2 regions of the Mesorhizobium sp. M0601 genome follow, and region 1 is predicted to be linked to the other one. Evidence: predicted binding sites of a transcription regulator. Region 1 holds the regulator's gene; the other holds the start of a gene.
The links. Region 1 encodes PhoB, which activates phosphate uptake and scavenging genes when phosphate is short. Its sites were predicted from a motif close to TGTCATNNANCTGTCAT; they were not measured.

Region 2: a site for PhoB is predicted at 3,454-3,470, ahead of NKI41_RS16695 (PhoX family protein). Genes of this name have one in related genera too.

What each region holds. Positions count from the first base shown of each region.
Region 1 is NZ_JAMYQK010000043.1:13,485-18,982, reverse strand. Features, by position in the region: gene pstB (phosphate ABC transporter ATP-binding protein PstB) at 1-427, shown strand, start outside; gene phoU (phosphate signaling complex protein PhoU) at 460-1,167, shown strand; gene phoB (phosphate regulon transcriptional regulator PhoB) at 1,184-1,873, shown strand; gene NKI41_RS27510 (ROK family protein) at 1,883-3,127, opposite strand; gene xylF (D-xylose ABC transporter substrate-binding protein) at 3,413-4,453, shown strand; gene NKI41_RS27500 (sugar ABC transporter permease) at 4,595-5,498, shown strand, end outside.
Region 2 is NZ_JAMYQK010000016.1:57,142-62,639, reverse strand. Features, by position in the region: gene NKI41_RS16705 (MarR family winged helix-turn-helix transcriptional regulator) at 126-617, shown strand; gene NKI41_RS16700 (GNAT family N-acetyltransferase) at 614-1,294, shown strand; gene NKI41_RS16695 (PhoX family protein) at 1,396-3,387, opposite strand; gene NKI41_RS16690 (hypothetical protein) at 3,589-3,927, shown strand; gene NKI41_RS16685 (phosphatase PAP2 family protein) at 3,942-4,643, shown strand; partial or broken gene NKI41_RS16680 (sodium-independent anion transporter) at 4,903-5,152, shown strand; gene NKI41_RS16675 (SMP-30/gluconolactonase/LRE family protein) at 5,168-5,498, opposite strand, start outside.

The DNA.
Region 1 (5,498 bases):
GCTCTACGAGAACCTCGGCAAGTCCGAGATGGACGGCCGCGTCGAACAGGCGTTGAAGCGCGCCGCGCTGTGGAGCGAGGTCAAGGACAAGCTCAACGCCAGCGGCTTGAGCCTATCCGGCGGGCAGCAGCAGCGGCTCTGTATCGCCCGCACCGTGGCCGTGAAGCCGGAAGTCATTCTGCTCGACGAACCGGCTTCGGCCCTCGACCCGCTGTCGACTGCCAAGATCGAGGAACTGATCGACGAATTGCAAGCCGACTACACGATCGTCATCGTCACCCACAACATGCAGCAGGCGGCGCGCGTGTCGCGCCAGACGGCCTTCATGTATCTGGGTGAACTGGTCGAGTTCGACCGGACCGAGAAGATCTTCACGTCGCCCCGCGAGAAGCGCACGCAGGACTACATCACTGGCCGCTTCGGCTGAGCCGTTCCGATCATGCATATGAGGACAGGACCATGGGCGAACACACAGTCGCTTCTTTCGACGAGGATCTCGAGCAGATCAGCAAGCTGATCCGCGACATGGCCGACCTCGCCGGTTCGATGGTCGGCGGGGCGACCAAGGCCCTGTTGAATTCCGACAACGTGCTGGCGCAACGCGTCGTTTCCGACGACGCCATCATGGATGCGCGTCAACGCGAATTGGACGACCGCGCCATCACCCTGATCGCCAAACGCCAGCCGATGGCCCACGATCTTCGCCATGTGGTCGGAGCGATCCGCATGGCGGGCGACCTCGAACGCATCGGCGACCTTGCCAAGAATATCGCCAAGCGCGTGAGTGCGGTCGGCCTCAGCGCCACGCCGCGGGACCTGTCGCATTCCATCGACGCGATGGCGCAGCTGGTTCTCATCCAGGTGCAGGGTGTCATCGAGGAATATGCTGCAGGCGATGCGGCCGCGTTGGCCAAGCTGCGTGCCGCCGACGAGCGCATCGACGTCAAATACACGTCCGTGTTCCGCGAGCTGTTGACCTACATGATGGAAGATCCGCGCAACATCACCGCTTGCACGCACCTGCTGTTCTGCGCCAAGAATCTGGAGCGGATCGGCGACCATGTCACCAACATCGCCGAAAATGCGTATTATGTGCTGACCGGCGAGCAATTGCCGGTCAATCGTCCGAAGCAGGACGAAACGACAATGTCCGCACCGGTGACATGATGGGGGTGCCCAGCCGATGATCGCACCACGCATAATGGTGGTGGAGGACGAGGAGCCGTTGGGTGTGCTGCTCCGCTACAATCTCGAATCCGAAGGCTACCAGGTCGAGGTGGTGACACGCGGCGACGAAGCCGAGATCCGTTTGCAGGAGAATGTGCCCGACCTTTTGGTGCTCGACTGGATGATACCAGCGGTTTCCGGCATCGAGCTCTGTCGTCGGTTGCGGGTGCGCCCCGAAACCGAGCGGCTGCCGATCATCATGCTGACCGCGCGCGGCGAGGAGAGCGACCGGGTGCGCGGTCTTTCGACCGGCGCCGACGACTATCTGGTCAAGCCGTTTTCGACACCGGAATTCATGGCCAGGGTCAAGGCGCTGCTGCGGCGCGCCAAGCCGGAAGTGCTGTCCAGCGTGCTGAAGGTCGGCGACATCGTGCTCGATCGCGAATCGCACAGGGTCTATCGCAAGAAGAGCGAAATCAGGCTCGGGCCGACCGAATTCCGGCTGCTCGAGTTCATGATGCGGCATCCGGGCCGTGTCTTCTCGCGCAGCCAGTTACTCGATAATGTCTGGGGGGAGACAATCTACATCGACGAACGCACCGTCGACGTGCATGTCGGGCGGCTGCGCAAAGCCGTCAACAACGGCCGGATGCCGGATGTCATCCGCACCATCCGCGGCGCCGGCTATGCGATCAGGGAAGATTGACCCGCCTGGTCAGGCTACGTTCTTTCTGACGCTGGGCCTCATTTGCGCGCCCGGCGCGAAAATCTCCTGGTCGACGAAGCTTAACGCCCGCATCGCGCAGCCTTCGCGGATCAGAGGCAATTCGTTCGGCTCTGTATCGAAGGAGATCGAGCCTGAATGCTGGCCGCCGGCGGTCTGGGCGATTGCCTTCCGCAAGGCCGGCTCGATCAGATCGAAGGCGGCGGCACTGGCGCCGACCATCGCCACCGGTGCCGGATCGATCAGCGCGAACAGCGAGCCGAGACCGAAACCCAGCGCTTCGCCGGCCTTGCGGTAGGCCTCGCGTTCCGGCCCATCTTTCTCGCGCGCCCGGGCCGCCAGTGCGCGCATGTCGGCGTCGCTGACATCGGCGACCGGTTCGCTGTCTTCGCTCATCTGCCTGGCGTTGCGCCAGATGGCGTAGTTGCCGGCATACGCCTCGATGCAGCCGCGCCGCCCGCAACGGCAGAGCGCGCCGCCCGGACGATGGATCATGTGGCCAAATTCGCCGCCCGAGGAATGCGTCCCGGTGAACAGTTCGCCCTTCAGCACCAGCCCCATGCCGATGCCATGCGAAAGCAGGATGGCGATGAAGTCATCGCGATAGCGATCCGGATTGCGCCAGCGCAAAGCCACCGCCATCATGTTGCAGTCGTTCTCCACCGTTGCCGGGATGCCGAATTCGTCCTCCAGCATATCGGCAAAGGCGATGTCGGTCTGCGGCGTGATCGGCGACCACAGCATGGCGCGTGCAGGGGAGTCGGTAATGCCCTGAATCGCCAGGGCGATGCGGGCGACACTGCGGACGTCAAGATCTGGATCCTGCAGCCGGCGCCGGACGATGGCCATGCATTCACGGATCAGCTCGTCGCGCGGCATAGTCAGCGTGTCCAGCCGGCGCTGTTCCTCGGCGACCACCTGTCCCGTATAGTCGATAATGGCGGCCGAAAGGAAATTCAGCGACAACACCACGGTCAGCACCGCCGCCGCTTCCGGGTTGAGGGCGAGGCCGACTTGCGGACGACCGCGTTTCAACGAAACGGGCTCACTTGGCTTGCTCTCGGCGAGGATGCCTTCCCGTATCAGGTCGGAAGAAATCGCCGATATGGTCGAATGACTGAGGCCGGTGGTAGCTGCGATCTCAGTACGCGATGGCTGGCCGGCCCGGCGCACCGCCGAGATCACCATCGCCCGGTTGCGCCGGCGCAAATCGTCATGGCGGATTCCGACCGACATTGTTTTGCTTTCCTCCCGGTTGCCGCGGCCGCTCATGAACCGGAAGCCGTCGGTAATGTCCGACAAATAGTGTCGGATGAGGCAAATAGTGTCAGATGCAGGTGGCGCTGTCATCGTTTATTCCGACGCTCGAAAAAACTCGCAGAGTCATCAAAATCCATCAGAATCGATGTTGACAGCAGCCGGAGATCGGGCCAGTATTTTTTCGAGGCTCGAAAAAATTAGAGCTTCTAAGCTGGTCTTTGAGCCAATTGATCACGCCGTACGCGGCGCAGGGAGGATATGATGAAGAAATTCACGACCGCCATTCTGGCGGGTGTCGCCATGACGCTGGCGCTGGCGTCAGTGGCGCAGGCTAAAGACAAGGTCATCGGCGTTTCCTGGTCGAACTTCCAGGAAGAGCGCTGGAAGACCGACGAGGCCGCAATGAAGGCGGCCATCGAGGCCGCAGGCGACAAGTATATTTCCGCCGACGCACAGTCCAACCCCGGCAAGCAGCTCACCGACGTCGAGAGCCTGATCTCGCAGGGCGCCAACGCACTGATCATCCTGGCGCAGGACGCCTCGGCCATCGGGCCGGCCGTGCAAAAGGCGCTGGACGAAGGTATTCCGGTTGTCGGCTACGACCGGCTGATCGAGAACAAGGACGTCTTTTACCTGACCTTCGACAACAAGGAAGTCGGCCGCATGCAGGCCCGGGAAGTCTTCAAGGTGAAGCCGGAAGGCAACTACGTCTTCATCAAGGGTTCGGGTTCCGATCCGAATGCCGATTTCCTGTTTGCCGGTTCGATGGAGGTGCTGAAGGCGGCAATAGACAGCGGCAAGATCAAGAATGTTGGCGAGGCCTATACCGACGGCTGGCTGCCGGCCAACGCTCAGAAGAACATGGAACAGTTCCTGACCGCCAACGACAACAAGGTCGATGCCGTGGTCGCGGCCAATGACGGCACTGCCGGCGGCGTCGTCGCCGCGCTGACAGCGCAAGGGCTGGCCGGATCGGTTCCGGTTTCGGGCCAGGACGGCGACCACGCCGCGCTGAACCGCATCGCGCTCGGCACACAGACCGTGTCGGTGTGGAAGGATGCGCGCGAGCTCGGCAAGAATGCCGCCGAGATCGCCTCGCAGCTGGCCGACGGCAAGCAGATGACCGACATTGCCGGCGTGAAGGATTTCACCACGCCCGGCGGCAATACCGTCAAGTCGCTGTTCCTGACCCCGGTCGCCATCACCAAGGACAACCTCAACGTCGTCATCGACGCCGGCTGGATCAAGAAAGAAGAGGTCTGCGCCGGCGTGACGGCTGGCACTGTTGCAGTCTGCAACTGAGCCGACGTTTCCGAGAAGTCCGAACGCCGCGGCCGCTCGCCGCGGCGTTTTTCAACAAGAGTTGTTTTTCCGCTTCCGGCGGATAACTTCTAGGCTGCTTCCGGCATCCGCGGCAGACGGCAACCCGGCGGGAGAAACATCATGACCGACACGACGTCCAACACGCCGGTCGACAGCACGGCAGACCGGGCACGGGAATCCGAGCTCGGCATCGTTGCCCGATTTCTCAAGGCAACCGAACTCGACACGCGCATGCTCGGCATGGTCGGCGCGCTGCTGGTCATCTGGGTCGGCCTGCATGTCGTTTCCAGCGTACGGCTCGGCGTCAATCCGTTCGACTTCGACAGCCGGACCTTCCTGACGCCACGCAATCTCTGGAACCTGTCGGTGCAGACTTCCGCCGTGGCCATAATGGCCGCCGGAATGGTGCTGGTTATCGTCATGCGCAATATCGACCTGTCGGTCGGTTCCGCCGAAGGTCTGATCGGCGTGGTCATGGGCTTTGCGCAGGTGCATTTCCTGGTGCGAATGATCGGTCTGCAATTAGGCAATCCCTGGATCTGGATCCTGGCACTGGCCATCGGCCTGGCGCTTGGCCTTCTGATCGGAGCGTTCCAGGGATACATCATCGCTTATCTCGAGGTGCCGGCCTTCATCGTGACGCTGGGCGGCCTTCTGGTCTGGCGGGGTGCCGCATGGTGGGTCGCCAGCGGTCAGACGATTGCGCCGCTTGATGCCACTTTCCAGCTGATGGGCGGTGGGCCGGCGGGTTCGATCGGCGCGCGATGGAGCTGGATCGTCGGAATTGTCGCGTGCCTGGCGGTTGTGTTCATGCTGCTCAACGGGCGGGTGCAGCGCAAGCGGTTCCGCTTTCCGTTGCGCCCGATCTGGGCCGAGACGTTCCTCGGTGTCCTCACCTGCGCTGTCATCATGGGCGCCATATGGCTTGCCAATTCCTATCCTTGGCCGGTCGGCATCGTGAACAGATATGCGGCGGCCAACAATATAACGGTTCCCGAAGGCGGGCTGTTCATCGCCCATGGCA
Region 2 (5,498 bases), on a different contig from region 1:
CCTTTCCTTGCCGAAGGCGATAGGCCTGCGCCCGATGCCTGGAGCCCGCGCTTGAATGCCTCGATCTTGCTTTTCATGCATTGTTATATATCATGTTATCGATGTTCATGGGGATGAATTGGCCTATGGAAGACGTCATACGATCGCTTGGCTTTCTGTGCCTGGGCAGCAGGCTGAAGCGTATAGGCGAGCAACTGCAAGCGGAGGCGCAGCGCCTGCTCGACAGGCTGGATATCCCGGTTCAGGCGAGCCAATACCCGCTGCTGGCCGCGCTCGACAGGCTGGGTCCGCTGTCGGTCGGGGAACTGGCGCAATCCCTTGGCATCGCGCAGCCAGGCGTAACGCGAAGCGTCTCGCTTCTGGCCGAATTGGGACTGCTCGAAGTCAGTCCGTCGACCGATGACCAGCGGCGCAGGATCGTCTCGCTTACTCGGGACGGGCGGCGGCTGGTCGATGTCGCAAAGCGCGACGTCTGGCCTTGCATCGAGAACGTGGTCGCGGATTTGTGCGCAGGTTTTTCGGGGCCGCTTCTTGAGCAGCTGGCTGCCATCGAGGACGGCCTCGCCGCTGCCCCTCTCGACCGTCGTGTAAATAAGCCTGAGGGTGCCGCGCAATGAGACATCTGCTCGACCGCCCTATCTGGAGCGCGCTTCAGACGCGACATCGGGCCTTCGCGGAGGGTGACAACCTCGCCATGCGATATCGGCCGTCGATCGTCCCTTTCGCCGCCACTGGTGCGGACGACCCGGAAAGCCTGCGGGCGCTCGAAAACCTTGTCCCCCCGGGCGAGAGTGTGATCCTGCTTCAAGCGGACGCGATTGCTCTGCCCACGGGGCTTTTCGCGACTTCGACCGCAGCCGGGGTTCAGATGATCGCCGAGCAGCCATTGCAGATCGTCTCCGACCCGCGCGTGCATCGTCTGACCCGAGACGATGCTGCTGAGATGCTCGCCCTGGCATTGCTCACCAAGCCTGGCCCATTCACGCTCGAAGCCTTGAGCCTGGGCGATTTTTGGGGTGTGAAGATCGAGGGCAGGCTTGCGGCAATGGCCGGCGAGCGCATGAAGCAACCTGGCTATACTGAACTCAGCGGGGTGTGCTCACATCCGGAATTTCGCGGCGGTGGCCTAGGAAAGCTGCTGTCCCTGTTAGTGGCAAACCGGATAGTGGCGCGCGGCGAAGTTCCCTATCTCCACGCCTATGCCAGCAACGCCGCGGCCATAGCGTTATACGAGTCCATCGGCTTCAGGTTGCGAAGCACAATGAATGTGGCCGTGGTTCAGCGCACCGAATGATTAGTCGGCGCATGATGCGCAGCATGGATGCATCCCGTATCGGAAGGAAGGATTTCGTACCGCCGAAATCCTTCCTTGAGACTGCAAGACCTTGCTGCGTGTCAGACCGCGATCTTGCCGCCGCCTTGCCTGGTGATGGCAACGACCGCCGGGCGCACCGGCATGTCCGGCTTGAAGTCGGGCCAGCGCGTCGACAAATCCTCATAGTAGGACGGACGGCCGAAAGCCTCCCAGTCCTCGCCGCCGTCGCCCGGATGCTGGACGGCAACGAAGGCGGTCTGGTCGTCCGGCGCAAACAGGGGACCGCACATTTCGGCGCCGATCGGCACGCGGAAGAACAGCTTTGATGTCGCCCGTGCCGTCCCCTCCGTATCGACAGCCCACAGACCATCGGTGCGGCCGGTGGCTTTCGGGCCTTGGCCGTCGGTGGCGACCCAGAGGCGGCCAGCCGAATCTACCGTGCAATTGTCCGGCATGCCGAACCAGCCATTGGCGGTGGTTGCGGTCGAGAAGGTGGCGCCGACGTCGGCCACAGCGGGATCGCCGCATTTCAGCAGGATTTCCCACCTGCCCTTTGTCGCGGTGAAATCACCGCCGTCCTCGACGATCTCGATGATGTGGCCAAAGGCATTTTCGGCACGCGGGTTGGCAGCGTCGACCTGGTCGGCCTTGCGCTTCGAATTGTTGGTCAGCATGACATAGACCTTGCCGTTGGCGGCATTGGGCTGGATGTCTTCCGGGCGGTCCATCTTGGTGGCGCCGAGCAGGTCGGCGGCGCGGCGCGTCTCGATCAGCACGTCGGCCTGGCTGGCAAAGCCGTTCTCCGCCGTCAGCGGCCCTTGGCCGAAGACGATCGGCAGCCATTCGACCGAACTGTCGTCGGCAAACTTGGCGACATGCAAGGTGCCGTCGTCGAGCAAATCCATGTTCGCGGCGCGGTCGTCCGGATTGAACTTGCCTGTGGTGACGAACTTATAGACGTAGTCGAAGCGCTCGTCGTCGCCGAGATAGAAGACGACACGGCCATCCTTGGCGACGATCGATTCGGCGCCCTCATGCTTGAAGCGCCCCATGGCGGTGCGCTTCCTCGGCACCGAAGTCGGATCCTGGACGTCGACCTCGACGATCCAGCCGAAGCGGTTCGGCTCGTTAGGCTCCTTGCCGATGTCGAAACGGCCGTAATGCGCTGCCCATTCATAGGCACCTTCGGGAATGCCGAGGCGCTTGTAATTGGCCGCCTCCCTGTGGCCCTGCGGCAGCTCGCCCGAGAAATAGCCGTGGATGTTCTCCTCGGCCATGACATAGGTGCCCCACGGCGTGACGCCGCCGGCGCAATTGTTGATGGTGCCGATGACCTTCGTGCCGGTCGGATCGGCGCTGGTCTTGACGCGGTCGTGGCCGGCGACCGGGCCGGAGAGCGCGATCTCGGTGTTGGAGGTGATGCGGCGGTTGAGCTTGCCGTCGCGAACGACCTGCCATTTGCCTGATACCTTGCGTATCTCGACGATAGTGCCGCCATGCGCGGCCATCTCGACATCGACTTGCTCCTTGCTGAGGGGCGCCTGCTTGGCTTTGCCATCGACGATGGTGACGAGACCCGGAAACATCAGGTGCGGATTGGTGTATTCGTGATTGACGACCAGCAGGCCGTGCTCGGCCGAGCCGTCGATCGGGATATAACCGACATAGTCGTTGTTGTAGCCGAATTGTCTGGCCTGGGCTTCCGCCGACTGTTTTGTCGGATCGAATCCCGGCGAATCGGCGAACAGCGGATCGCCCCAGCGCAGCAGCACGTCGGCGTCATAGCCAGGTGCGACGTGATGCTTGTCGTCGATGCCGGCCTCGAGCTCGTCGAAAGCGAAGGCGGAGCCTTTGGCGGCGCGGGCGTTGTCGGCGGTGATCAGCGCCAGCGGGCTGACGGTAGCGGCTATGGCCGAGACGGCAAGCGAACCCTTGAGGAAGCCGCGGCGCGAGAACCGCGCGGCGATGATCTCACCCATGGTGCGGTTGTCGGTGGGATTGGCTCCTGGCCCATCGTTTTCCTCGAGCAGGCTGGTGCGGAAATGGGCGTCAGGGGTGCGATGTTCGGTCATAGGGCCTGCCTCTGGCTGGATGGATTGCTGGAGCGTGTTGCCTTGCCAATCCGGTATTACCGGCAGGTCACAGTTTGATGACATGCCGGCTAAATTGCCACCTGCGATTTCGTCTCCAACATCGGCCCTGCTTGACCGCGACCGGCGCTTCGGAAACAAGAGCTGCGGCAGGCGGTAGGGACCGCATCGGGAGGAACAAAAGTGAGTTTCTGGGGACTTGGGCAGCTCTGCGTCTCGACGGTGATCTTCCTGCTGGCGGCGATGGCCGCAAAACAGTGGGGGCTGGCGCCGAGCCTCGGCAAGATCGTGCTGACGTTGGCGCTCTACTCGCTGGGCAATCTGATCATGCTGAGGCTGATCCGTGAATTCGGCATGTCGGTGTCGTTCAGCCTGTCGGCGGTGATCCAGCTGGTGTCGGTGAATGTGGTGGCGCTGGTCTTCTTCGGCGAGCGCGTCAATGCCTTGCAGGCAACCGGCATCGTGCTTGCCATCGCAGCTGTGGCGCTGATCACGCTCGGGCCCTATCTGCAAAGGCTGTAACTGCGATCGGGCCGATGAAGAAGATTGCAAGCAGACTGCCCAACTGGCTGGAGTTCCCGGTTCTGCTGGCCGGGCTGGTCATTGCCGGCGGGCTGTGGGGGTTCGAGGAGCTGATGGAGCTGGCGCGGGCCACCACGCCGCATGCCTTCGACACCGAAATCCTGCTTGCCTTCCGCAAGGCCGGCCAGCCCGACAATCCGATCGGACCGGCGTGGCTGGAAGGAGCGATGCGCGACATCACCAGCCTCGGCAGCGCCAGCGTACTGCTGCTGATCACGGCAGCAATGATCGTCTATCTGCTTCTTATCCGCAGGCCAGGCGCGGCGCTTCTCATGTTCGTCGCGGTAGCGGGCGGCCAGCTCCTGTCAAGCGTGCTGAAATTCGACATCGACCGGCCGCGCCCCGATCTGGTCTCGCATCTCGCCGATGTGGCATCGCTTTCGTTTCCGAGCGGCCACGCCATGCTGTCGGCGGTGACGTATTTGACGCTGGGCAGCATGGCGGCGCGGGTTTTGCCCGGGCGCACAACGAAGATCTATGTACTCGGGCTGGCGGTGCTGACGACAGTAGTGGTCGGCATCAGCCGCATCTATCTCGGCGTCCACTGGCCGTCCGACGTATTGGCCGGCTGGTGCGCCGGCTTTGCCTGGGCGATGCTGTGCTGGCTTGCGGCACGGTTCCTGCAGCGATGGCTTGGGCGGGCCGACGGCACCTGACTCAAATCAGCCTGTTGATCAGGCCATGACCGCAGCCTGCCAGCAAGAAAACCATCGACAGCAAGGCTGTCGAGGTCGCCAACGCTTTGAATATTTTCACCCGCTCATCCTTTTGAAGTCGTTCCTGTGAAGTCGGGATCGCAGCGGATGTCCCGCCAAACGATGCCGAGGTTTGTAGCATGACAGCGCATCGGCTGGCAAAGAGTGCTGCATGTTTGGAGGCAGATCATCAATCCTTGGTGCAGGAAGACGTCGCCGACCACGCCAGCGCAGGAACTTCATCCTCGACTGTTCGGCCGTGCCGTTCTTCGATTCGACGGCAGCCAATGTCATCGAGGGCGCGGGCCCACAAGGCGAGCCGCGCCGGCGTTCGCTTCATTATATCAGGCGCTTCACCGCAGGATACGCCGCGTGCTGATCAACCACGGCGTCAAGCGGCCGCTGGTGACTTATGCGCCTCGATCACGGATGCGCGGGCGCAGCTGAGGAGAGCCGCGCCCGTCGCCTGAACTGGCAACGCCGGCTTAGTCGAGGCCCAACGCTGAGACCTCGCCCTCGTTCATCAGCGGCACGAAGATTGTCGACCTGCCGTCGGTGCCGATGTCGGCGCTGCCCGGCTTGAACGTCGCAACCGCTTGCGGCGTGCCGCCGGCTTTGTAGCGGTAGAGCGTGCCGGTCATATAGGCAGTGGCGTAGATGCTGCCGCCGATGGCAACGACGCCATCGAGGTTGGCAAACTTTTCCGCGCCAGCCAGTGGCGAAACGGCCTTGGTAGCAAGATCGACCGAGAGCAGGCCGCCCGGCTCCGCGGTGCTGAAGTCGGGCTTGATGCCCTTGCCCCAGGAAGCGACGATC